Regions from separate parts of the Nonomuraea sp. NPDC004186 genome, predicted to be linked through region 2. Evidence: riboswitches for the same ligand, from Rfam matches in the RefSeq annotation. Region 2 holds a riboswitch; each other region holds the start of a gene.
The links. Region 2 has a riboswitch for S-adenosylmethionine ahead of ACWEPL_RS47635 (ABC transporter substrate-binding protein). Riboswitches for the same ligand answer to the same signal wherever they lie in the genome.

Region 1 (10,065 bases), on a different contig from region 2:
GCCTTGGCCACGATGTCGCGCGGCGCCAGGTCGGCCAGCTCGTGCGCGCCCTGCATGAACCTGACACCCTCGTGGTCGACCAGGTACGCGCCCTCGCCCCTGACCGCCTCCGAGATCAGCGGCTGCTGGCCCGTCGAGCCCTCGCCGAGCCACAGCACGGTCGGGTGGAACTGGACGAACTCGATGTCGCGCACCACGGCCCCGGCCCGCAGCGCGAGCGCGACCCCGTCGCCGGTGGAGACGGCGGGGTTGGTGGTGGCCGAGTAGACCTGGCCCATGCCGCCGGTGGCCAGCACCACCGCCCTGGCACGCACCGCGCCCACCCCGTCGCGGGCGCCTTCGCCCATGACGTGCAGCGTCACTCCCCTGGCCCGGCCCCGCGCGTCCTTGAGCAGGTCGAGCACCAGCGCGTGCTCGATCACCTCGATCTCCGCGGCCCGTACGGCCTCGACGAGCGCCCGCTGCACCTCGGCGCCCGTGGCGTCGCCGCCCGCGTGCACGATCCGGTCGCGCCGGTGCCCGCCTTCCCTGGTGAGCTGGAGCTCCCCGTCGGGGGTGCGGTCGAAACGGGCGCCGCGGCCGATGAGCCGCCGCAGCGCGCCGGGCCCCTCCGTGACGAGCGTGCGCACCGCCCGCACGTCGCACAGCCCGACGCCGGCGATCAACGTGTCGTTCAGGTGCTCGTCAGGGGTGTCGCGGGGGTCGAGCACGGCCGCGATGCCGCCCTGGGCCCACCGGGTGGAGCCCGCCGACAGCACGTCCTTGGTGACGACCAGCACCTTGGCGGACGGTTCCAGCTCCGCGTGGCGCAGGGCCACGGTCAGGCCCGCGACGCCGGAGCCGATGACGACCACGTCCGCCTCGACGGTCCAGCCGGCCGCGGGCGCGGTCAGCCGCAGGGGAATCGCCGGTGCACTCATCAGGGATCTCCTCACTGAGGGATTTCGTCAATATGACGATAACGCCTCGTGCGGAGTGAGATGTCAGCGGCCCTCTGTTTTCCGGATGAACGCCTCGTACTCGGCGAACGGCTCCAGCCCCACGGCCGCGCGACGCTCGTCGAGCAGGCCGGGGTCCTCGATCGGCATGGGCTCCAGGCCGCCTACGCCGTCGTGGAACTGCGTCCCGTAGAGCTGGGGACGGCCCGAGCGGACGCGTACCCGGTCCTCCAGGTACGCGAAGTCGCGCGGCGAGGCCTCCTCGCGCTCGACCGCGTCGGCCATCGCCTCGTGGAAGACCCGCTGGGCCCGGCGGGAGGTGGCGTGCTGGGCCAGCAGCCAGGCCGCCCGCGCGGCCCGGTGCCCGACCTGCGAGACCAGCGGCCAGCCGCGGGTGGCGACCACGGAGTGGAGCCAGGCGGTGTTTCCCTCGTCGAGCTTCTGCAGCCGCGCCAGCTGCCGGTCGTCGGGAAAACCCTTGGCCGGGTCGCGCATCGCCTGGTCCATCTCCATGCGCCGGAGCAACTCGTCCCGCAGCTCCTCGTCGGTCATGACCCGACGGTAAACCGCCTCAGGCGGGATTCAAGGTGAGGGTGACGTTGTCGATCAACCGGGTGGTGCCCACCGTGGCGGCGACCGCGAGCACGGCCATCCCCGCGTACGACTCGTCGACCTCGGCGAACGTCGCCGGATCGACCAGCGCCAGATAGTCGGTCGTCAGCCGGGGCCCGGCCGCGTCGAGCACCTCCTGGGCCACCGTACGGACCCGGGCCGGGGTGAGCTCGGCCGCGCCCGCCCGCAGCGCGCGGGAGAGCGCCAGCGCCACCTGGCGGTCGTCGTCGGACAGGTAGCGGTTGCGGCTCGACAGGGCCAGGCCGTCGGGCTCGCGTACGGTCGGCGCCCCCAGGATCTCGATGGGCAGGTCGAGGTCGGCGACCATGCGGCGGATGAGGGCGAGCTGCTGGGCGTCCTTCTGCCCGAAGACCGCCAGGTCGGGCTGGACCAGGTTGAACAGCTTGAGCACGACCGTCAGCACGCCGTCGAAGTGGCCGGGCCGGAAGGCGCCCTCGACGATCGAGCCCATATGGCCCGCCGAGACGCTCACCTGGCGGTCGGACGCGTACATCTCCGCGGCGTCCGGATGGAAGACGACGTCCACGCCCTCGGCCCGGCACACGTCCAGGTCGGCGTCGAATGTACGGGGATAGCGTGAAAAATCCTCGCTTGGGCCGAATTGCAGGGGGTTGACGAAGATGCTGACCACGACCTGATCGGCGCGGACGCGGGCCTGCCTGATCAGCGACCTGTGCCCCTCGTGCAGCGCACCCATGGTGGGCACCAGAGCCACTGCACCACCCCGACGCGCCTTGACCAGGTCTTCCCGGCCCTTGGCGACGATCAACTCCATAAGATGCCCCTTACCGTCAGGTCCATATATTGCCCCCCAGCGCGTCGAGGAGCCGCTCCGCCTCCTCCGGTTTGAGCAGCCCCGCGGCCAGCGCGCGGTCGGCCGTGAGGCGGGCCAGCGCGATGTAGGCGTCCGCCGCCTCGGGCGCCGCCAGGATCAGCGCGTCCACGTGCCTGCGCACGGTGCCGGCGTCGCCGCGGACGACCGGGCCGGTCAGCCCCGTGATGCCCAGCCGCAGCACGTTGTCGAGCGCGGCCCCGAGCAGCGGGCCCAGCATCCGCCCCGGGTGCTCGACGCCGATGCGCCCCAGCAGCTCCTGCGACTCGGCGATGAGGGTGACCATGTGGTTGGCGGCCCCGGCCAGCGCCGCGTGGTAGAGCGCGCGGTCGGCGTCGGCGATCCAGACCGGCTCGCCGCCCATCTCGATCACCAGGGCCTCGGCGATGGGCCGCAGCACGTCGGGGGCGGTCACGCCGTACGAGATGCCGGTGAGCTTGTTGAGGTCGTCGTCCCTGCCCGTGAAGGTCATCACCGGGTGCAGCGCGAGCGGCAGCGCGCCGGCCTTGGCCGCCGGCTCCAGCACGGACAGCCCGTACGCCCCGCTGGTGTGCACCAGCAGCTTGCCGTGGAGGTCGGCACCCGTCGTGGCCAGCCCGTTGACGAGGTCGGGCAGCGTGTCGTCGGGCACGGTGAGCAGGATGAGCTGGGCCTGCGCGACCACCTCGTCGGGCCTGGACGGCTTGACGCCGAGCCGGTCGGCCGCCCATCGCTGTGAATTGTCCGAAACGCCGCTCGCGGCCGCGATCCGGTGGCCCGCCTGAGCCAGTGCGGCACCGAGGGCCGAGCCGACCTTGCCCGCCCCGAGTACGCCGACAGTCAGCCGTGCCGGGCGATCCCCTGCGTCCATGACGTCACACCCCTGTCGACCTGCTGATGAGAAGCCTGCCGGGCGGACTGCCGCCCTGGCCTCAACCAGGCACGACGAGCTGGACTCCGGTCCGACGAGCAGGCTTCTGTTGTGGCACTGCCGACCAGCGTAACGGCCTCCCAAGGGCTGCGGACTGTCGGGCGCGTCTCGCGACTCGCCCGAGGGCTCCTACGTGACCGCGGTTTTGCCGCCCGTTGAGTTAACGACAAAAGCGACAAGGGCATACAAAACGTGCACCCCCTGTCGGAAGAGATGAGGAGAGGGGTTTCATCGCATGGCAGCGGGCGCCGAGTCCCCTCATCCAGGACCCGACGCCCGCAGGATGTGACCTCTTGGAGGTGCGACCGGCCGGCCGCTCGCCGACCGACCAGCCGGAGTCGGAGCCCGGGCCGGACGAGTGCCGGCCCGGGCTCTCTTCTTTCAGTGGTGGCTCGGCACGTAGGCGGTGGCGCCGCCCTGGCAGCCGGCGAACGCGGCGCCGATGACGGCCACGGCGTTGCCACAGATGTTGATCGGGATCGCGATCGGAAGGTGCAGCTGGTTGCCGCCGAGCACACTGCCGTTGCCGCTGGTCGTGTCGGCGTGCGCCGGGGCCGCGAGCGACAGCATGGCGACGGCTCCTGTGACGACCATGACCTTCTTCAGCACGAGGGCTCCTCTCGGTTTCGCGGCCTGGGGCCGCTGGTGCTTGCTCGGGAGCGGTCGGTCGCGCCAAATGGGGGTGACGCAACGCGCACGCTCGATGACATTAGGTAAACGTACCGCAAGTCGGCGACAATGAGTAGCCAAACGATGACGATGCGTGTCACCCGAAAGTCATGAGATAGTCCTGACATGTGGCTCACCTGGCGCGCCGCAATGGAGCGCGCGCTGTACGGCGAGGAGGGCTTCTACCTTCGCGAACGCCCTTCGGGCCACTTCCGGACCTCGGTCAGCGCCTCCCCGGCGTTCGCCGACGCGGTGCTGGCATTGCTGTCGGAGGTGGACGCCGAGCTCGGCGGTCCCGACGTGCTCGACCTGGTCGACATCGGCGCGGGCGAGGGCACGCTGGTCGCCCAGGTGCTGGAGGCCGCCGAGCCCGCGCTGCGCGACCGGCTCCGCGTCACCGCCGTCGACCTCTCCCCCAGGCCGGACGGCCTGCCCGAGCGGATCGCCTGGCGGCGGAGCGTGCCCACCGGCATCACGGGCCTGGCCATCGCCAACGAGTGGCTCGACAACGTGCCGCTCGACGTGGTGGAGCAGACCTCCGCCGGGCCACGCCTCATCATGGTGAACGTCCGCACCGGCGAGGAGCGCCTCGGCGGGCCGCCGCGACCGGACGACTGCGCCTGGCTCGACCGGTGGTGGCCGCTGACCCGGGTGGGCTCGCGCGCGGAGATCGGCCGCCCCCGCGACGAGGCGTGGGCCTCCGTCCTGGGACGCCTCACAAGGGGCCGAGCGATTGCCGTGGATTATGCACACCCTGTGGATAACCGGCCGCTCTGTGGCACGTTGACCGGTTACCGCGACGGCGCGGTCGTTGCCCCGATCCCCGATGGGACCTGCGATATCACGGCTCATGTCGCGCTTGACGCGTGCGCCGAGGCCGGGCGCCAGGCCGGCGCGATATCCACAGCCTTGTCCACACAGCGCGACGCGCTGAGGGCTTTGGGGATCACCGGCACCAGGCCCCCGATCGACCTGGCCCGCACCGAGCCGCGCACCTACATCCGGGCGCTGGCCAGAGCGTCGGAGGAGGGTGAGCTGATCGACCCGGCGGGGCTCGGCGGGTTCGGCTGGCTCAGCCAGCGGCGGTGACCTCCAGCGACCGCAGCCCCCTGATGATGTAGCCGGGCTTCCAGCTCGGCTCCTCCCGCAGTTCGAGCTTGGCCGCCCGGTCCAGGAGAGCGCCGTACGACTCGATGAGCTCGATGCGGGCCAGCGGCGCGCCCAGGCAGAAGTGGATCCCGGCCCCGAACGAGATGTGCGGATTGTCGGCCCGCCCCACGTCGAGCCGGTCCGGGTCCTCGAAGACCGCCGGGTCGCGGTTGGCGGAGCCGAACAGCAGCGCCACCTCCGACCCGCGCGGGATCTCCACCCCGTGCACCTCGATGTCCTCCAGCACCCAGCGTTCGAACATCTGCAGCGGCGTGTCCCAGCGCATCACCTCCTCGACGGCCGTGGGCAGCAGCGAGCGGTCCTCGCGCAGCCGGGCCAGTTCGGAGGGGTTGCGGAACAGGGACCACCAGCCGTTGCCCGTCACGTTCACGGTGGCCTCGTGTCCGGCGTTGAGCAGCAGCACGCACGTGCCGACCAGCTCGTCCTCGGTCAGCTCGTCGATCTGCGCCAGGGCGCTGATCAGGTCGTCGCCGGGAGCCCGGCGGCGCTCCGCGGCCAGGGTCTTGAGGTAGTCGGCGAACTCCGACGCCGCCCGTACCGCCGTGTGCTGGGCCTCAAGGCTCGGGTTGAGCTCGTACATGCCGCAGATCTCCGCCGACCAGGGGCGCAGCAGGTGGCGGTCGGCGTGGGGGATGCCGAGCATCTCCGCGATCACCGTCACCGGGAGCGGCTCGGCTACCTCGGCGAGCAGGTCGCCGCCGCCCTTCTCCACGAACGCGTCCACCAGGCCCGCGGCGATGGCGCGCACCCGGGGACGCAGCGACTCGACCATGCGCGGAGTGAACGCCTTGGAGACCAGCCGGCGCAGCCTGGTGTGCACCGGCGGCTCCACGTCGAGCATGCCCGCCCTGATCACCCGCCAGAACGGCTCCTGGAACTCCGGCTCCGCCGGCCTCCCGAACTCCTCGTTGGTGGCCACGTGGAGGTGGGACCGCCCCAGGCGGCGGTCCCTGAGCAGGGCGTTCACGTCGGCATGACGTGAGATCAGCCACTGGTTCGTCGGCTCGAAGTAGCTGACCGGCGCCTCGCGCCTCAGCTCGTCGTACACCCGGTACGGGTGCGCCACGAAATCCGGATCCCAAGGGTCAAATCGCACTATTTCATCTTAAGGAGTGAGGTCCTCCTGTGGCGCCGTCCGCTTGCTCCGCATCCGGATGTTCAGCAGCTCGACGACGAGCGAGAACGCCATCGCGAAGTAGATGTAGCCCTTGGGGATGTGCTGGCCGAAGCCCTCGGCGATGAGCACCACGCCGATCAGCACGAGGAACGACAGCGCCAGCATCTTGATGCTCGGGTGCCGGTCCACGAACCTGCTGATCGGCCCCGACGCGAACAGCATCACCAGCACCGCCACCACGACCGCCGCGATCATCACGCCGAGCGTGTCGACCATGCCGACGGCGGTGATGACGGAGTCGAGCGAGAACACGATGTCCAGCACCATGATCTGGATGATCACCGAGGCGAAGGAGGCGGCCGCGGCCTTCTTGCCGTCCTTGCCCACGGGGCCGTCCATGCTGTGGCCGATCTCGGTGACGCTCTTGCCCAGCAGGAACAGTCCGCCGAGCAGCAGGATCAGGTCGCGTCCCGATATTTCGTGACCGAAGACGGCGAACAGCGGCTCGGTGAGCTGCACCACCCACGACAGGGCGAGCAGCAGGAGCAACCGGGTGATCAGCGCCGCGCCCAGACCCAGCACCCGGGCTCTGTCCCGTTGTTCGGGAGGTAGTTTCCCGGCCAGGATGGAGATGAAGATGATGTTGTCGATCCCCAGCACGATCTCCAGGGCGACCAGGGTGAAGAAACCGATCCAGATCTGCGGGTCGGTTACCCAGTCCAACATTTACGCACCTCCATGACACATGAGCGGGATTTCCGGTAGCAACGAGTCAGCCGCCGGATAAGTTCACCGACTTGCGATCGATGGAGGGGATTGGGTTATAGTCTCCGCCGTAGGTCATGAGTGCCAGCGACAAGCCCCGGCTAGCTGGCCGGCAACCCTCGCGTCCGCGGCGGGGTGCCCCGGGTGAAGACCTGGTCCGTCACGAAGTGTGGCGGGCAAGCGCGGGCTCCGTGGCTGCTTCCAGGGGTCCGATGACCCTGAGGGAGATGTGCCGTGTCCACGTTGACGATCTTCAGCTCCGTCCCCGCTCGCGCCGCCGAGGCCGAGGCCGTTCCGGTCGCCACGGGCAGGCCGATCCCCGCCGTGCTCGGGGCCGACCTCGAGGTGCCGGTCAAGGGCGGCCGGCTCGTCGGCTACGCCAACCTCGACTACGCCGCCAGCGCCCCCTGTCTCGAGCCGGTCAGCGCCGCCGTCACCGCGGCGCTCCCGGCCTACTCCAGCGTCCACCGGGGCGCGGGCTACGCCTCGCAGCTCACCACCGCCCGCTACGAGCAGGCCCGCCACACGGTCCGGGCGTTCGTCGGGGCCCGCCCGGACGACGCCGTGATCTTCACCCGCAACACCACCGACGCCACGAACCTCCTGGCCCGCTGCCTGCCCGCCGGCACCACCACCGTGGTCTTCGACACCGAGCACCACGCCTCTCTCCTCCCCTGGGAGAAGTCCGTACGGCTGGCGCCGCCCGCCTTCCCCGGCGAGGCCGTCCGCGCCGCCGACGCGGCCCTGGCCGGCATCGACGGCCCCAAGCTGCTCGTGGTCACCGCCGCCTCCAACGTCACCGGCGAGCTGTGGCCCATCGCCGCCCTGGCCCACGTCGCGCACCGGCACGGCGCCCGCATCCTGGTGGACGCCGCCCAGCTCGTACCGCACCGGCGGCTCAACCTGACCGCGCTCGACCTGGACTACGTGGCCTTCTCCGGGCACAAGCTGTACGCGCCGTTCGGCGCCGGGGTGCTGGTCGGGCGGCGGGACTGGCTCGCGGACGGCGAGCCGTACCTCAAGGGCGGCGGCGCGGTGCGCTCCGTGGGCGACGACACCGAGTGGCACGACGACCCGGAGCCGCGCCACGAGGCGGGCACCCCGAACGTGCTGGGCGCCATCGCCCTGGCCGCCGCCTGCGACGCGCTCACGGCCACCGGCTGGACCGCGCTGGTGCGGGAGGAGGAGCGGCTGATCGCGCGCCTGCGGTCCGGGCTGGCCTCGATCGAGGGCGTACGGGAGCTGTCGCTGTGGGGGGACGACCACCCGCGCGTCGGCATCGTGTCGTTCACCGTGGCCGGCTACTCGGCCCGCGAGGTGGCCGAGGTGCTGTCCGGCGAGTACGGCATCGGGGTGCGCGACGGCAAGTTCTGCGCGCACCCGTTCGTCCGGCACCTGTTGGGTGAGGCCGACGGCGGATGTGAGGACGGCACCGCTTCCGCGGTGCGGGCCTCCATCGGCATCGGCTCCACGCAGGAGCACGTGGACCGGCTGGTCGAGGCCGTGCGGGACCTCGTGAATCGCTGAGTCGGCCGCTGGGTGAGCCGCTGAGTGAGCCGCTGGGTGTGCCGTTAGACGGCGTCGGAGCGGTTCGGCGGCTTGCGGTGCGGCGGCGGCTCGTCGGAGACCAGGGCGTCGATGTCCCTCATGTCGTCGTCGTTGACCCCGCCGGCCCGGTGCTCGGTCGGCTGCCTGGGCACCCGAGGCGCCTCGGCGGGCGTCGTGAGGCCGGCGGGCCTGGTCGTGACGTTCGACGGCTCCGGACGCTGTGGCCGCGCGGCGCTTTCCTCCTCGGCGGCCCGGCGTTCCGAGCGCCGGCGGAACATCGCGGCGAAGATCCCGTCGATCCCGATCCGGCCGCCCCCCAGCGCCAGGAACAACAGGGCCAGTGCCCCGAGCGCGCCGGGCAGCTCCCAGCCGCCGGCGCTGGACAGCACCCCGTGCCCCGCGTGCACGTACGTGATGGCGCCCAGCATGTTGATCAGCAACAGCAGCCCCACCAGGCGCACCAGCAGGCCCAGGATCAGGAAAATGCCGCCTGCCATCTCGATGAGGGTCGCGAACATGGCGGCGAGCTCCGGCATCGGGATCCCCATCCCCTTGAACGCCTGCCCGGTGGCCGCAAGGCCGCCCTCCCACTTCTGCGCGCCGTGGACCAAGAAGATCACGCCGGTCACCACCCGTGCGATCAACGCCGCGACATCAAACACAACTCTCTTCATGGTGTTATCTCCCCCCGGTTCCTTGTATTCCTCCCCGTGTCCGAGTTAGGGATGCGTTTCCGTACCATTCCTTGACCCGGCCCCGCCCTGGCCCAGCAACCGGCGCGGTGGCAGCATTGCCATATGACGGAACGTGTGGTCGGGATCGGCGCGGGTGCAAAAGAGCTGGCCACCGAGGACATGATCCTCAACATCGGCCCGCAGCACCCGTCGACCCACGGGGTGCTCCGGCTCAGGCTGACGCTCGACGGCGAACGCATCACCGCCGCCGAGCCGATCATCGGCTACATGCACCGGGGCGCGGAGAAGCTGTTCGAGGTCCGCGACTACCGTCAGATCATCATGCTGGCCAACAGGCACGACTGGCTGTCGGGGTTCGCGAACGAGCTGGGTGTGGTGCTGGCCGCCGAACGCCTGCTCGGCATGGAGCCCCCGGTCCGGGCCGTGTGGGCGCGCACGCTGCTGGCCGAGCTCAACCGGGTGCTCAACCACCTGATGTTCCTCGGCTCCTATCCGCTGGAGCTCGGCGCGATCACGCCGCTGTTCTACTCGTTCAACGAGCGCGAGCGCATCCAGGCGGTCATGGAGGAGATCTCCGGCGGCCGCATGCACTACATGTTCAACCGGGTCGGGGGCCTCAAGGAGGACCTGCCGCTCGGCTGGCTCGACCGGGTGTCGGAGGCCGTCGCGGAGACCCGCCGCCGCGTGCCCGACATCGAGAACCTCATCCTGCACAACGAGATCTTCATCGCCCGCACCAGTGGCGTCGGCGTGCTCTCCCGCGAGCAGATCACGCAGTACGGCGTCAG
Region 2 (10,065 bases):
GTCGCCGAGCGCGGCCAGGGCGGCGCGTGCCTTGCCCGCGGTGTACTCGACCAGGTCGCGCTGCGCGTCGAGCACGGTGGCCAGGCCGTGCTGGGCGACGACCCCGGCCAGCCGCTCCCGGCCGGTGCGCAGCGCCGCGCGCATGGCCCTGATGTCGCCGAGGTTCGCCTCGGGGGTGCGGCTGTTGGCCGAGATCAGCGCCTCCACGTCGCGGCTCGGCTCCCCGGCGCGCACCAGCTTGACCGGCGGGATCTGCAGGCCCTCCTGGAAGATCTCGTCGTTGACCGGCGACAGGCTGCTCGGCACCCGGCCGCCGATGTCGGAGCAGTGGATGAACGCCCAGCCGTAGCCGACCAGCTCGCCCTCGTGGAAATACGGCTCGATGAGCTGGATGTCCGTCAGGTGGGTGGCCAGGCCACCGGAGCGGTACGGGTCGTTGGTGATGATCACATCGCCGGGCTGCAGCGGGCCGGCGGCCTCGACGGCGGTCAGCACGTTCAGGCCGACGAAGCCGGAGACGCCGATGCCGCGCGGGTAGGCGACGAAGCCGCCGTCCAGGCCCGCGAAGGCGCAGCAGAAGTCGGCGGTCTCCTTGACGTACAGGGAGCGGCTGGTGCGCTGCAGGGTGAGGCACATCTCCTCGGTCATGGCGCTGAGCCGGTTGCCGACGATCTCCATGGTGACGGGGTCGAGCCGCACGTTCAGGCCTTCCGACGGGGGTTGTGGGCGCCGTCCGCCCGGCGCAGGTGCAGGTTGCCGGCCTCGTCCACGTCAGCCGACCAGCCGGGCGGCACGACGACGGTGGTGTCGTCCTGCTCGACGATCGCCGGGCCGTCGAACGCGTCCCCCACGCCGAGGGAGTCGCGCAGGTGGACGTGGGCGTCGTGCCAGGCGCCGGCCAGCAGGACCCGCCTGCGGGCCGTGGGGCGGGGCGCGCCTCTGCCCGGGGAGACGGCGGCGGGCGGCAGCTCGGCCGCCGGACCGACCACGCCGAGCCTGGCGGTGCCGAGCTCGATGGTCGCGCTCTGGTCGCGGAAGCCGTACAGGCGCTCGTGCTCGGCGTGGAACGCCTCGGAGACCGCCTCGACGTCCAGGCGGTCCGGGTCGAGGGCGACGCGGAGCTCGTACGCCTGGCCGGAGTAGCGCAGGTCGGCCGCGAACGACAGCCGCCCCCGCAGCCGGGCCTCGCCGTCCTGCTCGGCCAGCCACTCCCGGGCCTGGGCGGACAGCTCGGCGAGCACGCCCGCCAGGCGGGTGGCGCTCGCGGCGTCCAGGGGGCGGCGCAGGCTGCGGGCGAAGTCGCGGCGCAGGTCGGCGCCCGCCGCGCCCAGGGCGCAGAACGTGGCGGCGGTCGGCGGGACCACGATGTGCGCGATCCCGACCTCCTCGGCGAGCATGGCCGCGTGCGTCGGGCCCGCGCCGCCGAACGGCACGAGCGCGAACCGCCGCGGGTCGAGCCCGCGCTGCGCCATGATCTTCTGCAGCTCGGTCGCCATCCCCGCCGTCGCCACCCGCAACGCCGACGCCGCCACCCGGTACGCGGCCAGGTCGTCACCGGCGCGCTCGCCTCCGGAGGCGAGGTGGGCGGCGATGCCCGACAGGGCCTTGAGCGAGGCGCCGGCGTCGAGGGGCATCCGGCCGCCGAGGAACGTGCGCGGGTCGATCAGCCCGGTCGCCAGGTAGCAGTCCGTCACCGTCGGCCGGTCGCCGCCCCGGCCGTACGCCGCCGGCCCGGGGTCGGCGCCCGCGCTGCCCGGCCCGACCTTGAGCACGCCCGGCCCGTCCACCCAGATGACCGACCCGCCCCCGGCCCCGATCGCGTGCACGGCCACGACCGGCACGATCAGGGGCAGCCCGCCCACCGTGGTGTGGGTGGCCAGCTCGGGCGACCCGTCCACGGACACGGCGATGTCGCTGCTGGTACCGCCCATGTCGAACGTGACGATGGCCCCCGCCCCCAGCCGGGCGGCCGCCGCCACCCCGGCGGCCGGGCCCGACAGCACGGTCTCGACGGGCCGCTCCGCGGCCGAGCGCAGGCTCATCGAGCCGCCGTTGGACGCGCTGATGAAGATCGGCGCCGACACCCCGAGCCCGCGCACCCGGCTCTCCAGGCGGGCGAAGTAGTCGCGCATGAGCGGCTGGATGTAGGCGTTCATGCAGGCCACCAGGGCACGCTCGTACTCGCGTACCTCCGGCCACACGGTCGCCGAGGCCGTCACCGGCAACGCGGGCAGCCGCTCGCGCAGGCCCGCCGCGACGCCCTCCTCGAAGGCCGGGTCGGTGTAACCGTGCAGGATCACGACCGCCGCCGCGTCGGCCCCGGTGGCCCGCAGCCGCGCGGCGACGCGGTCCAGCTCGGCGGCGTCCGGCTCGGCCACGGGTTCGCCACGCGGGCCCAGCCGGGCGGAGATCTCGACGATGAGGTTGCGGGGGACGAGGGGCTCCTCCTTGCCCGCGTACAGGTCGAAGGAGGACGGCATGCGGCTGCGGCCGATCTCCAGGATGTCGCGGTAGCCCTCGGTCACGACCAGGGCGATGCGCGCGCCGCGCCGCTGGATGACGGCGTTCAGGCCGATCGTGGTGCCGTGGACGAGGCCCGCGACCTCCTCCGGCCGCAGGTCCGCGCGGGCGAGGAGGGCCGCCAGCCCGTCCGCGACCGCCAGGGACGGGTCGGCGGGCGTGCTCGGCTCCTTGTGGTGCACCACGAGGCCGCGGTCCGGCACGGAGGCCACGAGGTCGGTGAACGTTCCCCCGACGTCGATGCCGATCCGCGCGCCGGTCGCGGTCGCCGTACCCGTGCTTGTCACCGTGCTTGTCACCGTGCTTGTCACAGGGCTTGTCACAGGGCCTCCGAAATGCGAGCGAATCGGTCCGCGACCACCATCACCACCACGCTCGCCGCCATGAGCAGCGTGGACACCGCGGCCATCGACGGGTCGAGCTGGTACTGCACGGCCGAGAAGATGCGCAGCGGCACCGTCGTGGTGTTCGCGCCCGCCACCAGGGCCGTGACGGCGACCTCGCCGAGCGAGGTGACCGCGGCGAGGATCGCGCCCGCGAGGATGCCGGGCCGCAGCAGCGGCAGCGTCACCGTGAGGAACACCCGGACCCGCCCGGCGCCCAGGCTCAGGGCGGCCCGCTCCAGCGCCGGGTCGAGCTGCGCGGCGCTCACCATGACCGCCCGCACCACGAACGGCAGCGCCACCAGCGAGTGCGCCAGCCACAGCCCGGTCACCGAGTTGACGAGGCCGACGCCGTGGAAGTAGTAGAGCAGGCCGAGCGCGACGATGATCTCCGGGACCATCAGCGGCGACAGCGCGAACCCCTGCAGCAGCCGCCGCCCGGGGAACGACCCCTGCGTCAGCCCGTACGCCGCCAGCGTCCCGATGACCACGGTCGTCGGCACCACCAGGAGCACCAGCAGGCCGCTCAGCCGGAACGAGACCTGCCAGTCGGGCGAGCCGAGCACCTCGGCGTACCAGCGCAGCGACAGCCCCGACGGCGGGAACGCCATCGAGCCCGCCCGGTTGAACGAGCTCGTCACCAGCACGACCAGCGGCGCGATCAGGAACAGGAACACCAGCGCCGCCAGGGCCGCGGCCACCAGCCGCACGATCCTGTCGTAGCCCCGCTCACCCATGAAGGCGCCTCTCCCAGATCCGGAACACGCCCGCCAGCAGCCCCGTGGACACGACGGTCAGCGCGAGCAGCGCGAAGCTCAGCGCCGCTGCCACCGGGTAGTCGAACACCGTCGTCACCTGGTCGTAGACCCGGATGCCGGTCAGCGGCTGGGTCACCCCGCCGACCAGCAGCGGCGTGATGTAGATGCCCATGGCCAGCGCGAAGACGATGAGGGCGCCGGTGACCGCGCCGGGCAGGCTGAGCGGGACCGTGACCCGCAGGAACGTCCTGACCGGCCCGGCTCCGAGCGTCTGCGAGGCCCGGTGCAGGTTGCGGTCCAGCCCGCCGAGCGCCGTCGTGAGCGGGATGATCGCGAACGGCAGCAGCACGTGCGTCACCGCGACCACGACGGCCGGGTAGCTGGTGAGCAGCTGGGCGGGCTGGTCACGCAGCCCGGAGGCGACGAGCGCCCGGTTGACGAGCCCGTTGCCGGACAGCAGCACGACCCATCCGTAGGTGCGTACGACCACGCTGGTCAGCAGCGGCGAGATCACGATGACGAACAGCAGGGTCCGCACGACGCCGGGCCGCCGGCGGGCCAGGAAATACGCGGCCGGGTACGCCAGCGCCACGCACAGCACCGCCACCAGGAGCGCGGTGGCCAGGGTCCGCAGCAGGGAGCCGTAGAAGTACGGCTCGGTGAACACCCGGGCGTACTGCCCGAAGGTGAATCCGGGCAGCGCTGCGTTGAAGGCGTCGACAGGGCTGAAGCTGAGCCGCAGCAGCCCTACGAGGGGGACCAGGAACAGGGCGGTCAGGAACGCCACGAGCGGCAGGATGTACGGCAGGCCCGCCCAGCGGCGTGTCACGGCGCCTCCGTTTCCAGGAGGATGACGTCGGCCGGATCCCAGTGCGCGAGCACGGACGTGCCCGCGCCGGGCGGGTCCTCGGCGCCCGCGCCGGTGTCGGCGACCTGCACGCTCAGGATGCGTCCGTCGGCCAGCCGCACCTCCACATGCCAGGCGTCCCCGGCGAAGGCCCGATACCCCACCGTCCCGGCCACGCCGCCGGCCTCTGGGCCGGCCTCTGGGCCCGGTGTGGTCAGGCGGATGCGTTCGGGGCGGACGGCGACGACGGCGCGCCCGCCCGGCCGCAGCGACAGCGGGCCGCACTCGACGACGATCCCGCCGGAGTCGAGCGCGCCCGAGCCGGTCACCGTGCCCTCCAGGACGTTGGCCGCGCCGATGAACTGCGCGACGAACCGGGTCGCCGGCCGCCGGTAGACCTCGTCGGGGGTGCCGAGCTGCTCGACCCGGCCGCCGTTCATGACGGCCACCCGGTCCGACAGCGCGAGCGCCTCCTCCTGGTCGTGCGTGACGAAGACCATGGTGGTGCCGATGCGCCGCTGGATGGCGCGCAGTTCCACCCGCATCTCCCTGCGCAGCTTGGCGTCCAGGTTGGACAGCGGCTCGTCCAGCAGCAGCACGGCGGGCCGGATGGCCAGGGCTCGGGCGAGGGCGACCCGCTGCTGCTGCCCGCCGGACAGCTGGCGGGGCCGCCGCCCGGCGTACCCCTCCAGGCCGACCAGGCTCAGCGCCTCCCGCACCCGCTCGTCCCGCTCCCGCCGGTCGAGCCTGCGCACGCGCAGCCCGTACGCCACGTTGGCGGCCACGGTCATGTGCGGGAAGAGCGCGTAGTTCTGGAACACCATGCCCAGACCCCGCCGGTACGGGGGCCGCCGGGTCACGTCGGAGCCGTCGATCACGATCCGCCCGGCCGTGGGCTGGACGAACCCGGCGACGCAGTTGAGCAGCGTCGTCTTGCCGCAGCCGCTGGGCCCGAGGATCGACAGGAACTCGCCCTTGCGGATCGACAGCCGGTCCAGGTCGAGCACGCGCGCGCCGTCGTACCCGGCGGCGAGCCCCTCGATCTCGACGTGCCCGCCGCCTTCTTCCGGGGTCAGCCGAAGATCTGGTTCCACCGCTGCTGCCATTCGTTCAGCTTCGGGGTGGCGACCGCGTAGTCCACCCAGATGAACTTCTTGAAGACGTCGGGACCGTGCTTCACCTTCTGCTCGAACGGCTCGCTGTAGGAGATCGAGTCGTTGCCCGCGGCGTACCAGGTGCCCTCGGCGAACGGCTTCTGGTTCTGCGCGGCCGTCAGGTGGTCGAGGAACTTGTTCGCCAGGTCGCTCTTCTGCGTTCCCGCGGCGATGAAATACGAGGTCAGCGCGCCGACGGGGCCGGACTTGGGGTAGGTGAAGCCGATCGGGGAGCCGGCCTGGGCCATGGCGAAGGCGCGGCCGTCCCAGAAGGGCATGATCCAGGCGTCGCCGTTCTCGATGACGGTGGCGGCGTTGCCCGCGTTGGCGGGGAAGGAGGACACGCAGCCCTTCAGCGTCGCGAGCTTGTCGAACGCCTTGTCCACGGCGGCCGGATCGGACAGCGTGCCGCCCTGGGAGGTGACCAGGGCCGAGAAGAACTCCAGGCCGGGGTTGTAGGTGAGCGGCGGGAGGGCGACGTGGCCGCAGTACTGCTTGTCGAAGATGTCCGCCCAGTCCGCGGGCGGCGTCTTGATCTTGTCGGTGCGGTAGAGGAGACCGGTGGAGCCGGTGGTCAGCGGCACTCCGTACTGCTTGCCGTCGTACGCGGACTTGCCGGCGAGCACCGGGTCCAGCTCCTTGAAGTGCGCCAGCCCGTCGGTGGCCAGCGGCTGGAGCAGCCCGGCGGAGGCCGCGGGCAGCGACGCGTCCGGGGTGAACGCGATGACGTCGAACGGCGGGTTCTTGCCGCCGGCCGCGCGCAGCTTGGTGAGCCATTCGGCGTTCGCGCCGTAGACGAGGTTCACCTTGGCGCCGGTGTCGCGTTCGAACGGCTCCACGAACGACTTCTTGAACAGCTCTCCCCACGCGCCCGCGAACGCGGTCACCGTGAGCTCCTGCTTCGCCGCGCCGCCGGTGCCCGTGGAGCCGCCGGTGGAACCACCCGTGTCGACGCCGCCGCAGGCCGTGACCGCCAGCGCGACCACCATGCCCAGTCCCGCGAGGCGCGTGAATCCGCCCTTCATCTTTCCCTTTCCTTTTCGAGCAGCCGGCCAAGGGCACAGGGCAGCACGACTCGACATCCGCGCTTGCCGCCAGGAGCACCATTCGGCTCGACGACCGTGTCATCACCCGGGGCACCCCGCCGCGGTGGGAGGGTTGCCGTCCAGCAAGCCGGGGCTTCGCACTGGACTCGTGACATAAGCGACTGTATCAGTAGGATTTACCTGGATATGGCACAGGGTGATGGTTAGTGGCTTTTGTCTCTTTTGTGCGAGGGGGTGCTCAGCCGTTGACCAGGGCGTCGCCGAGGGGCGTGCGCGCGTACAGGACGCCGCGGCCGACGCGGGTGCCCGCGATCAGGCCCGTCCTGCGCAGCGCCGCCAGATGGCCGCCGGTGGTGCCCAGGCTCTGCCCGAGCAGGGCCGCGAGCTGGGTGGTGGTGGCGGGCTCGGCCAGCTCGGCGAGGATGCGGGCGCGGCTGCGGCCGATCAGGGCCGACAGGTCGGCGTCGGCCGCGGCGGGCACGGCCGCGGTGCCCCTCGCGGGGTAGATCATCGCGTACGGCCAGGCGTCCTCCAGATAGGCGCCGACGCCGGTCGTGAACGCCGACGGCAGGAAGAGCAGCCCCTTGCCGCCGAGCCGGCGCAGCCCGTGGAGGCTGGTCAGCTCGACCTCGATCTGCCCCCGGGGTCGCCAGTGGACCTGCGGGCTGAGGTCCTCCAGCGCCGCCGCCCAGCCGTAGGCCGCCAGCCGTCCCGCCCGATGGGCGACGTCGCGCTGCAGGATCGCGCGGAAGCGCGGCCAGTCGTGGGAGACGATCTCCGTCCAGAGCGCCTCGTACGCGTCGGCGAACCGCTCCACCACCCGCGCTCCCGCCAGCAGCTCCCTCACCCCGCCCGCCGCCGGCCGCCCGGCGAGCGCCCGGGCGATCTCCGCGTGCGCCTGCTCCATAGGCGTCCTGCGCATGGCGGCCAGCTCCGCCTCGAACGGCACGTCCACCGCCGTCGGCGGCGGGGCGATGAAGGCGACGTTCGTGCCGCGCCGGTTGCCGCTGATCGCGTCCGCGGCCCGCAGCACGGGGTGCGCGCGTTCGAGCTCGCGGTACGTGCCCCGCCACCGAGCGGCCCACCGGCCGTGCACGCCCGCCTCCAGCCGGCCCGCCAGCACCCACTGCGCGTGCATGGTCTCGATCAGCGGCGAGATCGCGAACCTGGTGGCCACCAGGTCCTGCGGGGTGACCTCGATTCTTACGGGCACCTTTCGGTTATATCCGAAAGAGTCGCCGGCTCGCCGGTCCGGTCCGCACCATCGTGGACGTGAATGGGGCGACGTTCGGCGAGGTGTTCGCCGTCAAGGAGTTCCGGGTCCTGTTCGGCAGCTTCGCGCTGCTGGTCGGCGGGGACTCGATCAAGATGCTGGCCCTGTCCGTGCTGGTCTATGCGCGGACCGGCTCGGCCGGCCTGTCGGCCGCCGCGTACATGGCCGGCTGGCTGCCGTTCATCGTGGGCGGGCTGTTGCTGCTCTCGCTGGCCGACCGGTTGCCGCCGCGGGCGCTGATGGTGACCGGCGAGGTGGTCAGGGCGGTGACGTGTCTGCTGCTGGCCTTCGCGGAGCTGCCGGTCTGGGCGATGCTGGCGCTGGTGCTGGTCACTGGGCTGTTCACGCCGGTCTTCTTCGCCGCGCGGGCGGCGATGCTGCCCGACGTGCTGCCCGGCGACGCGTTCGTGCTCGGTCGGTCGGTCCTGAACGTGGCCTCCGCGAGCGCGCAGATCGCCGGGCTGGCGGCCGGGGGCGCGTTCCTGGCCATCGCCGGGCCCTCGGGGGCGCTGGCCACGACCGCGGGCCTGGCCGCGGTGGCCGCCGTGGTGCTGCGGGCCGGACTGCCGTACCGGCCCGCCCGAGGCACGGTGGGAGCGGGCACGGTGGGAGCGGGCACGGTGGGAGCGGGCACGGTGCGCCAGACGCTGCGGGTCAACCGGCGGCTGCTGGCCGACGGGCGGGTGCGCGGGCTGCTGCTGGCGGGGTGGCTGCCGTGCGTGTTCCTGGCCGGGGCCGAGGCCATGGTCGTGCCCTACCTGGGTGGGCAGGGGCAGGCCGGGGTGGTGCTCGCGGCGGCGGCCGTCGGGATGGCGGTGGGGGAGTTCGCGGTGGGCAGGTTCGCCGCGCCGGGGCTGCGGGAGCGGCTGTCGTTTCCGCTGGCGGTGCTGCTCGGCGTGCCGTGGGTGGGGTTCGCGCTCGGGCCGGGGATGGCGTGGGCCGCCGTGCTGGCCGCGGTGGCGACCGCGGGGCTGTCGTACCAGCTGGGGTTGCAGCGGCGGTTCGTCGAGTCGGTGCCCGAGGAGGTGCGGGGGCAGGCGTTCGGGCTGCAGTCGTCCGGGCTGATGACGGGGCAGGCGGCCGGGGCGGCGCTGGTCGGGGCGCTCGGAGAGGTGATCGCCCCCGGGCCCGCGATCGCGGTGGCGGGCGGTGCCGGGGTCCTGGTCGCGCTGGCGCTGGCGGGCGTGCTGCGCCCGGGCGGTACGCGCGAAGCGGCCCCTCACCTCTGACCGGCCGCTGAGCGTGCGGCGGGCCCTCGCCGTCGACCGGCCGCTGAGCGTGCGGCGGGCCCTCGCCGTCGACCGGCCGCCGAGCTCGCTGTGGGCCCTTGCCGCTGACCGGCCGCATCCTCGGCGCGGGTGCGGAAAACCGTCCGCGATCGGGCGTGTCCCGGCTATATGGTGCCGTTCGTGGACACTCTGGAAAGCCTCGTCATCGCCCGGCGGCTGCGCGTCCCCATCGGCGCCGCGCCCGCCGGATCCGGGTCCGGCTGGGGAGAGACCGCCGCCCGCCAGCTCGACGCGGCGCTGCTCAGCGTCGGCTTCACCTGCTCGGCCGCGCTGCTCGAGCGACTGTCCGGGCTGCGCGGCGAGACCGTGGTCGACCTCGGCGTCCGCATTCTGGCCGCCGTCCGCACGCTCGTGGGTGACCACGTCCGGCACAACGCGTACTTCCTCGACTTCCCCAGGAACGTGCCCGACACCCTGGAGTTCTGGGCCGGGCTGCTGCGCGAGGCCCTGCTCGACCCGGTCGCCGCCGCCCGCGTCGAGACCTCGGCGCTCAACCTGCTCTCCCTGCCCGGCTACGGCCGTTACCAGCACACCTACGCCGACCTGCTGGCCGCGCACGCCGAGCTGATCCCGCTGGCCGGGGACCGGGTGACCGTGCTGGAGCTGGGCGGGAGCCTGGAGTCGGAGGCGCGGGAGCTCTACCTCTCGCTGGCGGGCTCCGAGGTGCCCCTGGCCGCCGAGGACCTGGCCGCGCTGCGCCTGCTGGCCGGGTTCTGCGCCGACGAGCCCGAGCGCGTCCCCGTGCGCGAGAACCGCGCGATCGTCAACGAGGTCCGGCTGGCCGAGGGCCGGCCG
Region 3 (10,065 bases), on a different contig from region 2:
TCCATGCGGTCCGAGTCGGTGACGAAGTACATCGACGTCATGCCCTTGTCGAAGCGCATGCCCTCGGTGAGCTCGAGCTCGAGGCCGAAGGTGTTGCTCTCCTCGACGGTGATGACGCCTTCCTTGCCGACCTTGTCCATCGCCTCGGCGATGAGCGAGCCGATCTCGGGGTCGGCGGCGGAGATGGAGGCCGTGGAAGCGATCTGCTCCTTGGTCTCCACGTCCTTGGCCAGCTTGGAGAGCTCCTCGCTGACGCGCTCGACGGCGGCCTCGATGCCCTTCTTCAGGCCCATCGGGTTGGCGCCGGCGGCGACGTTGCGCAGACCCTCGCGCACCAGCGCCTGGGCGAGCACGGTGGCGGTGGTGGTGCCGTCACCCGCGACGTCGTCGGTCTTCTTGGCGACTTCCTTGACCAGCTCGGCGCCGATCTTCTCCCACGGGTCCTCGAGCTCGATCTCCTTGGCGATGGAGACACCGTCGTTGGTGATCGTGGGGGCGCCCCACTTCTTCTCCAGCACGACGTTGCGGCCCTTGGGACCCAAGGTCACCTTGACGGCGTCGGCGAGCTGGTTCATACCGCGCTCGAGACCGCGCCGGGCGTCCTCGTCAAACGCGATCATCTTGGCTGCCATAAGGCTAGACCTCCCAGATGCAGGGTGGCTTGTCGTGGACCGAGCCGACGCCCGCGACGGCATGGGTCAGCATCTCCTGCGGCAGACCCCATCGTCCCGATCCGAGTGTTGGCACTCTGCTGCACAGAGTGCCAACGAACTGTTTAGCACTCTACCCTGTCGAGTGCAAGCGAGAAGCCTCCTACCGGGCCTTTCCTCCCCATATCAGCCTGTACGGCAGAGCCGTCCATCGTCGGCGGCAGGACCCCGCACCTGCGACGAGCCGCGTCCAGGCCACCGCAGGTGGCGGGATCCATACGCACGGCGAGCCGCCTCGCGCGGCTCGCCGTGACCGAGTCGACGAAAGAAAGGTGGCGGGTTCGCACGGACTGCGCTGCCGGGCGATCCCCGCCGGTGCATACCAGGGGGGTGTATCAGACCGCGCGGACGGACTCCGCTTGAGGTCCCTTCTGGCCCTGCGTGATCTCGAACTCGACCCGCTGGCCCTGTTCGAGAGATCGGTACCCGTCCATCATGATCGCTGAGTAATGGACGAATACATCCTTACCACCGTCTACCGCGATGAAGCCGTAGCCCTTGTCCGCGTTGAACCACTTGACGGTGCCCTGCGCCACTTCCGACTCCTCTTACTGGGCTTTCAGATCTCGCCCATTCCTCCGCGAGACCCGTAATCGCCGGACTTAAGGGAAAATCAGCCAGACGATCGCCCTCGACCATACCTGTGGCACGGGGTTTGGCAACAGAGTCAATCTGCAAACGACGCATTTCTTCGCAACGAAGGCGCTTCAGCGTTTCATTTGCCCTGGAAATGGAGAAGGCGCCCACTAGGGGCGCCTTCCACACGTGTGATCTATAGCACTCAGCCGCCGGCAACCGCCGGGATGATTGAGATCTGAGTGCCTTCAGGTGCCGGAGTGTCGAGCCCGTCGGCGAAACGGACGTCCTCTTCCCCAACGTAAACGTTGACAAAACGACGAATCTTGCCCGATTCATCCAGAATTCTCGCGCCGATCCCCGGGTAGTCGGAGTCGAGCTTGGCAAGCACGTCACGAAGAGTCGCGCCCTCGCCACTGACTTCGGCGTTGCCCCCGGTGTAGGTGCGCAGAATGGTGGGAATCCGCACCGAAACGCTCATGGTTTAACTCGCCTTTCCTGGTTGTCAGACAGTCGCGCGGAACGCGTCGAGGGAGGGCCGGATCACGGCCGTGGGCTGGGCGTCGTCGCTGATCGCGTCGAGCGTCTTGAGCCCGTCGCCGGTGTTGAGGACCACGGTCTCGGCCTCGGGGTCGAGCCGCCCGCTCTCGGCGAGCTTCTTCAGCACGCCCACGGTCACCCCTCCCGCGGTCTCGGCGAAGACGCCCTCCGTCGAGGCCAGGAGCTTGATCGCGGCCACGATCTCGGCGTCCGTGACGTCCTCGACGGCCCCGCCGGTGCGCCGGGCGATGTCGAGCACGTACGGCCCGTCGGCCGGGTTGCCGATGGCCAGCGACTTGGCGATGGTGTCGGGCTTGACCGGCTGCACGACGTCGTGCCCCGCCTTGTACGCGGTGGAGACCGGCGAGCACCCGGCCGCCTGCGCCCCGAAGATCTTGTACGGCGTGTCCTCGACCAGCCCCAGCTGCACCAGCTCGCGGAAGCCCTTGTCGATCTTGGTGAGCTGCGAGCCGGAGGCGATGGGGATGACGATCTGCTCGGGCAACCGCCACCCGAGCTGCTCGGCGATCTCGTACGCGAGCGTCTTGGAGCCCTCGGCGTAGTAGGGCCGCAGGTTGACGTTGACGAACCCCCACTTGTCACCCAGCGGGTCGCCGATCAGCTCGGAGCAGAACCGGTTGACCTCGTCATAGGTGCCGTCGATCCCGATCAGCTTGCCGCCGAACACGCGAGCCATGGCGATCTTGGCCGCTTCGAGGTTGGCCGGGATGAACACGCACGCCTCGAGCCCGGCGCGCGCCGCCGCCGCGGTGACCGCGCCCGCGAGGTTGCCCGTGGAGGAGCAGGAAAGGGTGTGGAAGCCGAAGTTACGCGCCGCCTCGACGGCGATGGCGACGACCCGGTCCTTGAAGGAATGGGTGGGGTTGCCCGAGTCGTCCTTCACGTACAGGTTCTTGAGACCGAGTGCGCGTCCGAGGTTTCCGGCCTTGACCAGTTTGGTCCAGCCGGGGTTCATATTCGGCTTACTGGCGACGTCAACCGGAACCGGGAGCAGCGACCGGTAACGCCAGATGTTGGCGGGGCCCGACTCGATGTCGGAGCGGGTCACGGTACCGAAGGAATAGGCCGCTTCGAGCGGCCCGAAACACTCCAGACACGCGAAGCTCGGACCGAGCGGGTAGCGCGTGCCGCACTCACGGCAGGACAGACCGACAGCAGGACCAAAGTCGAGCGACATGAAGCGAGGCCTTCCCTCATCTTCGCCTGCGGCCACCTTGACCGCAGACCGGAATTGGCACCTTGTCCCGGTCGGCCTCGCCCTGTCGCGAGTCTCAAACCGGGAGGGTTGCCGGGGCTTCGCAGGGCCGGTCCCTCCACCCCTCTGGATGAGCAATATTCAGTTGTTGAAAAGGACTCTACCCGTCCATGGGGCCCAAATGGCCACCCGTCTCAAGATGCGAGACGTGGCGTCTCAGCGATAATCATCACCCAGCACTCCCTGCACGTATTTGCGCGCCTGGTGAATGCGCGACTTGGCGGTGCCCAGGGGGATGCCGAGCTGCTCGGCCACCTCGTTGTAGTCGAGCTGGACGATGTCGCGCAGCACCAGCGCCTGCGCCAGGTCGGGCTTGTCGGCCTCCAGCGCCTCCATGGCGTCGAGCAGGTCGAGGCGCGAGCCCGCGATCACGCTCACCCGCGCCACGTCGGGCTTCTGCGTGGGCAGCTCGTCCGAGGTCTGCTCGGCCGCGCGGCGTTTGAGCGACCTGTACGTGGTGCGCGCGCAGTTGGCCGTCACGATGTGCAGCCAGGTGCTGAACCGCGCCCGGCCCTCGAACCGGCCGATGTTGCGCGCCACGGCCAGCAACGTGTCCTGCGAGGCTTCCTCGGCATCCTGGTGATAGGGGAGGATCCGGGCGCAGTGTCGCATCACATCGGGCTCGATCCGCGCCAGGAGCTCGCCAAGTGCGCGATGATCTCCTCCTGCGGCCGAGCGGGCGAGTTCCTCGGTTAGCTCATCTAGCGCCATAGCTGGGATCCTATGGGCGAAGGGAGCGTAGATGAACAGCGTCCTGGTGGCCTCCAACAGAGGACCCGTTTCCTTTACCGTCTCGGACGACGGCGAGCTGACCATGAAACGCGGTGGCGGCGGCCTGGTTTCGGCACTGTCCGAGGTGGCCAGGAAGGACGGCATGCTGTGGGTGTGCGCGGCGCTGTCCGACGGCGACCGCAGCGCCGTGCGCCTGGTGCCCGGCGGCCGGATCGACCACGCCGGCTACGACACGGGTCCGGTGCGCATGCTCGACATCCCGCCCGCCACCTTCCACCGCGCCTACAACGCCGTGGCCAACTCCACCCTGTGGTTCGTCAACCACCTGCTCTACGACATCCCCAACTCACCCAACTTCGGCACGAGGTTCGAGCGCGAGTGGGAGTCCTACCGCGACTACAACGGCGCGTTCGCGCTGGCGCTGGCCGAGGAGGCCGGCCACGGCGCCCGCGTCATGGTGCAGGACTACCACCTGACGCTGACCCCGGCGATGCTCCGCGCCGAGCGGCCGGACCTGCGCATCGCCCACTTCAGCCACACCCCGTGGGCGCCCCCCGAATACTTCTCGCTGCTGCCCGACGAGGTGGTCGGAGAGGTCCTGGAGGGCATCCTGGGGGCCGATCACGCCGGGTTCCTGGCCGACAGGTGGGCGCAGGCGTTCATGGACTGCTGCGAGGCGCTGCTGGGCGCGGAGGTCGACCGCGTGGGCCGCAGCGTCACCCACGAGGGCCGGACCACCCGCATCGGCGTGCACAGCCTCGGCGTGGACGGCGCCGCGCTGTGGGAGCGCGCCGTCGAGCCCGACGTCGAGTCGCACATGACCGCGCTCAGGGAGCAGGTGGGCGACCGCCGGCTGATCGTCCGCATCGACCGCACCGAGCTGTCGAAGAACATCGTGCGCGGCCTGGTGGCCTACCGCGAGTTCCTCGCCGCGCACCCGGAGTGGCACGGCAAGGTGGTGCACCTGGCGTTCGCCTACCCGAGCCGGCACGACCTGCCCGAATACCGCGAATACACCGCGTCGGTGCTTCGCTGCGCGCAGGAGATCGAGGACGAGTACGGCACCGAGGACTGGGACCCCCTGATCCTCAACGTCAACGACGACTACCCGCGTTCGCTGGCCGCGTACCGGATGGCCGACGTGCTGCTGGTCAACCCCATCCGCGACGGGATGAACCTGGTCGCCAAGGAGGGCCCGATCCTGTCCACGAGGTGCGCGCTCGTCCTCTCGCGCGAGGCGGGGGCGGCGGCCGAGCTGGGCCCGCACGCGCTCGTGGTGAATCCGTACGACATCAGCGGCACGGCCGCCGCGCTGCACGCCGCGCTCGTCATGCCGGAGGACGAGCGCCGCATGCGGCGCGACAAGCTGCACGCCGCGGCCACCGCCCTGCCCCCGCAGAAGTGGCTCGCGGCCCAGCTCGACGCGCTGGCCGAGATCTGAGCCCGGTCAGGTCCAGTCGGCGTGCTTGAGCGTGTCGGCCAGCCCCGGCGTGTTCCACTGGTCCACGATGAGGATCTTGCTCTGCGGCAGGTACCACTCGCGCTGCGTGAAGCGGAGCAGCACCTTCGTGGTCGAGCCCGAATACTTGACGCACTCCGACTTCCACGCGTTGTAGGCGGCCTTGTGTCCCGCGCCGACCTGGCGCAGGCCCCTGGTGACCTTCGGGCCGATGGCCTCGCCCCACTTCCGGTTGAACGGGCACGGCTGCACGTCGCTCGCCGTGTAGAAGGGCCGCTTGCCGGTGTACGGGCCGAACCCCTCGGCGCCGCGCTTGATGGACGAGGGGCCGAGGACGTAGAAGGCGTCGCATTCGGGCGTCCCCCAGCCCACGGGCTTGCCGCACTTGCCGGTCACGATCTGGACATCGTCGCCGAAGCGGTGGACCACCCACTTGATCGGGATGTACAGGGTCAGGCCCTTGCGCAGCTTGACCGCCTGGGCGGGCGCGGCGTGGGCGGGCAGGGAGGTCGCGAGGAGGGTGGCCGCGGCCACGGCCACGGCGGCGAGGTGTCGCTTGTGCATGCGCCCGACCCTAGGGAGCGCGACTTGCAGCTCAATCACGAACGGCTGAAAGCCGCCACAAGCTCCTCCAGCAGCGCGACGACGCCGTCGGGCCCGTCCACCACGATGTCGGCCCGCTCGGCCAGCTCGGTGACCTCCGCGGAGCCGCTGCACACGGTCACGCCGGGCAGCCCCGAGAGGCGTACGGCCTCGAACGCGGCCAGGTCGCCGAGATCGTCGCCCACGAACATGACGGACCTGGCGGCCCGCTCGGCCAGGAACAGGCTGAGCGCCTGCCCCTTGTCCATGCCCGGCGGCCGCAGCTCCAGCACGAAGCGGCCCGGCTCGACCACCAGGCCGCGCTTGCCGGCCAGCTCGGCCAGCGGCTCGCGCAGCCTGGCCAGCGCGCCCTCCGGGTCGGAGCTGCGCCTGGTGTGCACGGCCACGGCCCGGCCCTTGTCCTCGATGGTGACGTCTCGCAGGCCCAGCGACTCGAGCAGCAGCTGCAGCTCGGCCTCGGCCTCGAGCACGCCCGGAGGCGGCGGGGGCCCGGAGATCTGCCCGGCCTCCCAGCGCTCGAAGCCGTAGTGCCCGAGCACGACCAGCCGGGGCACGTCGGCCAGGCCCGGCCCGAGCTCCAGCGCAGTGGCCGGCGGCCGGCCGGTCACGATGGCCACCGCCAGGACGTGGGCGCCGAGCTCGGCCAGCACCTCCGGCGCCTTCGGATGGATCACGGCCTCGGCGGGATCGGGCACGATCGGCGACAGGGTTCCGTCGAAGTCGAGCCCGATCACGGCGCCCGCCGGGTCGTCCAAGATCGCTTTCATTCCAGGGATGTTCCTCACGCGGCTGCCGTACCCAGCCGGTCAGGGACGCATGCCGAGTCTCCTGGCGGCGCGGTCACGCTGACGGGTGGACCGTAACCTGCGCAGCCGCTTGACCAGCATGGGATCGTGCTCCAGCGCCTCCGGCCGGTCGATAAGCTCACCGAGCAACTGGTAGTAGCGCGTGGCGGAGAACCCGAAGCTCTCCTTGATGGCCTGCTCCTTCGCGCCCGCGTAGCGCCACCATTGGCGTTCGAAGGCGAGGAGTTCGAGATCGCGTTCTGAGAGGGGTTGGCCGGACGTCTCCTGGGCAGCATTGTCACCGCTGAGCGGTGCTCCCATGGTGTCCTCCTCGGGAAAGGTGCGCGCGACGACTCCGCACGCACGCGGCCCGTGGCCAATCGTAATGTGCGAAGTGCGGCTGTTCACGACGTATTGAGAGACGTACAGTCACGAAATGTGACCTCAGTAATCACGCTCCTCACCGACTACGGACTCGAAGACGGCTATGTGGCGGCGTGTCACGGAGTGATCGCCGGAATCGCCCCCCAGGCGCGGGTGATCGACGTGTGCCACCTGATCCCCTCAGGTGACGTACGGCGTGGCGCGGCGATTCTCGCCCAGACCATTCCGTACCTTCCCGCGGGCATCCATATCGGCGCGGTCGATCCCAGCGCGGGCGGCGCCCGGCGGGCGGTGGCCGTCGAGGCGGGCGGGCGGGTGTTCATCGGACCCGACAACGGGCTGCTGTCGTGGGCCGTGCACGCCAGCGGCGGCGCCGAGGCCGCCTACGCGATCAGCAACGAGGAGCACTTCCTGCGGCCGGTCTCCCCCACCTTCCACGGGCGCGACGTCTTCTCGCCGGTCGCGGGGCGGCTGTGCGGCGGGCTGAGACCGTCGGACCTGGGGCCCGAGGTGCCGATCGGCAGGCTGGTGACGCTGCCGGCGCCGACCACGCTGCTGCGCGAGGGCTCGGTGGAGGGCGAGGTCGTCTCGGTCGACCGCTACGGCAACACCCAGCTGTCGATCGCGGTCGGCGACCTGCACGCGCTGGGCGTGCGGGTGGGCGACACCCTGGGGGTCTGGCTGGGCCGGCGGCAGCTCTCGCTGCCCTACCGGGAGACGTTCGCGGCGGTGCCGCCGGGGGAGCTGGTGGCGTTCGCGGACTCGGCGGGGCTGATCGCGATCGCGGTCAATTCCGGTGACGCAGCGCAGCGGCTGGGGCTCCCACCTGGCGCGCATGTCCGACTCTCCCCTACTCCATAGGACGAAGACGCACAGATCGGAATTACTCCGCGTATCGGTCTGTTTACCGAAGCGTCGGAAAGAATCAGCGGGCGCGTGTCAGAATGCAACGCGCGGGCGTCCCTCCCCTCCCCTCCAGAGGTCGACGTTGTACCAGCTGTCCATCGTGCTGCTCTCCATAATGTCCGCGATCTGGCCCGCGCCGGAGCCGCCCGTGTCAGAGCGCTGGCACGCGTGGCCCGTCGCGCAGATCTTCCCCGCGACCCTGCCCGGGGTCAGCCCGTCGGGGGCGCGGGTCACGTACGAGCTGGCCGGGGTCGCCCCCGAGGCGCCCTGCCGGACGGCGTTCCAGCCCGCCGCCGTCCGGCGCGGCTGCCGCGTGGCCCTGCGCGCCACGTACGCCGACAGCACGCAGACGTTCGTCGCCACCGTGGGCATCGCCGTGCTCGACACGCCCGGACGCGACTACTACCGCGTGGGACGGCCCGCGACCGTGCGGCCGGTGGCCTTTCCCCGAGGGCCGGCCGAGCGCTTCGGCGAGCGGCAGTACTTCACCGGGGTGGTGCTCAGGTCCGACGAGCGCTACGTGGTGGCGACGGCCGCCGGGTACGCCGACGGCCGGCCGTACCAGCCGGGTGACCGCCTCGCACCCCGGCTGCGCGCCACGGCGCGGCAGCTCGCCACCGAGTTGCACCGGACGCTCACCCGATGAGCAGGCTCGCCGTCGCCTTCCTCGTCACCGCGCTGGTGGTGGGAACCGTTCCGGCGAGCGCCACCGACGACGTGGGCGAGGCCGCCCGGGCGGGACAGTGGCAGCTCGCCGCGATGCGGCTGCCCGAGGCGTGGCGGTCGAGCAGGGGCGAGGGCGTGATCGTCGCCGTGCTCGACACCGGCGTGAACGGCCGCCACCCCGACCTGGAGGGCGCCGTGATCCAGGGCCCCGACCTGACCGGCACCGCCAAGGGCCTCTGGGGGCGGCACGGGACCGCCATGGCCAGCCTGATCGCCGGGCGCGGCCACGGCGACGAGCACAAGGGCGGCGTCATCGGGGTGGCGCCCGCGGCCAGGGTGCTGTCCATCCGGGTCACGCTGGAGAACGGCGACCCGCTGCGCGAGCAGCAGCGCGCCGGCGGGCGCGACGCGCTGGCCAAGGGCATCCGGTACGCGGTCGACCACGGGGCCGGCGTGATCAGCATGTCGCTGGGCGGCGGCAGCGGCGCGTGGGAGGGCTCGCCGTCGGAGGAGGAGGCCATCCAGTACGCGATCGCGCGGGGCGCCGTGCTGGTGGCCTCGTCGGGCAACGACGGCGGCACGGCCAACAGGAAGAACTTCCCCGCCGCCTATCCCGGGGTGATGGCCGTGGGGGCGGTGGACCGGGAGCTCAGGGTGGCCGCGTTCTCCAACAGGCAGGACTACCTGTCGGTGGTCGCGCCGGGCACGGAGATCGTCACGGCCGACGCGCGCGACTCGTACGTGGTGAGCGACGGCACCAGCTCGGCGGCGGCCATGGTGGCGGGCGTGGCGGCCCTGATCAAGTCCGCTTATCCCGACATGTCGCCCTACCACGTACGGACGGCCATCGAGCTCGGCACCAGGCTGCAGCCGGCCGACGGCCACAGCCCCGCCTACGGGCACGGGGTGGCCAACGCCCTGCTCGCCCTGCGGGAGGCCGCCCGCCTGGACCCGCCCGGCGCCGGCCTCGCCCACCCCGGCCCGTACTTCGGCGACGGCCCGCCGCCCGCCTCCCGGGGGCCGGTGGTGGCGGGCATGGTGATGCTGGCCGCGGCGATGTCGGCCCGCATCCTCGTCCGCCACCGCAAACGCCGCCCCTGACCCCTCCCCCGGCCCCCTCCCCAGTCCCGGGTCTTCTCCCAAGGGACAGAAGGGACGTCGGCGGGCCGCCCGCGCACCCGTCCGGGCAAAGGGGCGCCGGCGGGTCGTTACCCTAGCAAGCGCTTGTGCGATACTGGCGGCATGACGTTAGCGATCGAGGGCTGGTTCGCCATCGACGAGGACGGCGTCTTCCTCCTGGGCACCAGCTGCGCCACCTGCGGCACCGTCACCTTCCCGCCCCGTCCCGGCCTCTGCCCCAACCCCCGCTGCGACGCCACCTCGATGGAGACGACCCGCCTCCCCCGCCGCGGCCGGGTGTGGTCGTAC

Region 1: another riboswitch for S-adenosylmethionine. It lies ahead of ACWEPL_RS17485 (aminotransferase class V-fold PLP-dependent enzyme); the one in region 2 lies ahead of ACWEPL_RS47635 (ABC transporter substrate-binding protein).
Region 3: another riboswitch for S-adenosylmethionine. It lies ahead of thrC (threonine synthase); the one in region 2 lies ahead of ACWEPL_RS47635 (ABC transporter substrate-binding protein).

The regions. Positions count from the first base shown of each region.
Region 1 is NZ_JBSGFQ010000018.1:102,889-112,953, reverse strand. Features, by position in the region: gene ACWEPL_RS17525 (L-aspartate oxidase) at 1-920, opposite strand, end outside; gene ACWEPL_RS17520 (DUF6624 domain-containing protein) at 984-1,490, opposite strand; gene panC (pantoate--beta-alanine ligase) at 1,510-2,346, opposite strand; gene ACWEPL_RS17510 (Rossmann-like and DUF2520 domain-containing protein) at 2,363-3,253, opposite strand; gene ACWEPL_RS17505 (chaplin family protein) at 3,695-3,922, opposite strand; gene ACWEPL_RS17500 (SAM-dependent methyltransferase) at 4,109-5,071, shown strand; gene ACWEPL_RS17495 (cytochrome P450) at 5,055-6,248, opposite strand; gene ACWEPL_RS17490 (TerC family protein) at 6,258-6,995, opposite strand; SAM riboswitch class IV at 7,108-7,223, shown strand; gene ACWEPL_RS17485 (aminotransferase class V-fold PLP-dependent enzyme) at 7,269-8,561, shown strand; gene ACWEPL_RS17480 (DoxX family protein) at 8,606-9,256, opposite strand; gene ACWEPL_RS17475 (NADH-quinone oxidoreductase subunit D) at 9,380-10,065, shown strand, end outside.
Region 2 is NZ_JBSGFQ010000091.1:5,474-15,538, reverse strand. Features, by position in the region: gene ACWEPL_RS47660 (hydantoinase B/oxoprolinase family protein) at 1-699, opposite strand, end outside; gene ACWEPL_RS47655 (hydantoinase/oxoprolinase family protein) at 702-2,807, opposite strand; gene ACWEPL_RS47650 (ABC transporter permease) at 2,840-3,640, opposite strand; gene ACWEPL_RS47645 (ABC transporter permease) at 3,633-4,490, opposite strand; gene ACWEPL_RS47640 (ABC transporter ATP-binding protein) at 4,487-5,602, opposite strand; gene ACWEPL_RS47635 (ABC transporter substrate-binding protein) at 5,581-6,687, opposite strand; SAM riboswitch class IV at 6,742-6,862, opposite strand; gene ACWEPL_RS47630 (helix-turn-helix domain-containing protein) at 6,947-7,921, opposite strand; gene ACWEPL_RS47625 (MFS transporter) at 7,981-9,210, shown strand; gene ACWEPL_RS47620 (hypothetical protein) at 9,391-10,065, shown strand, end outside.
Region 3 is NZ_JBSGFQ010000128.1:23,506-33,570, reverse strand. Features, by position in the region: partial or broken gene groEL (chaperonin GroEL) at 1-632, opposite strand, end outside; gene ACWEPL_RS54945 (cold-shock protein) at 1,046-1,246, opposite strand; gene ACWEPL_RS54940 (MoaD/ThiS family protein) at 1,492-1,767, opposite strand; gene thrC (threonine synthase) at 1,792-3,024, opposite strand; SAM riboswitch class I at 3,038-3,179, opposite strand; gene ACWEPL_RS54930 (RNA polymerase sigma factor) at 3,259-3,813, opposite strand; gene ACWEPL_RS54925 (alpha,alpha-trehalose-phosphate synthase (UDP-forming)) at 3,845-5,275, shown strand; gene ACWEPL_RS54920 (hypothetical protein) at 5,282-5,857, opposite strand; gene otsB (trehalose-phosphatase) at 5,893-6,663, opposite strand; gene ACWEPL_RS54910 (DUF3263 domain-containing protein) at 6,703-7,002, opposite strand; gene ACWEPL_RS54905 (SAM hydrolase/SAM-dependent halogenase family protein) at 7,120-7,926, shown strand; gene ACWEPL_RS54900 (hypothetical protein) at 8,054-8,617, shown strand; gene ACWEPL_RS54895 (S8 family serine peptidase) at 8,614-9,738, shown strand; gene ACWEPL_RS54890 (Zn-ribbon domain-containing OB-fold protein) at 9,880-10,065, shown strand, end outside.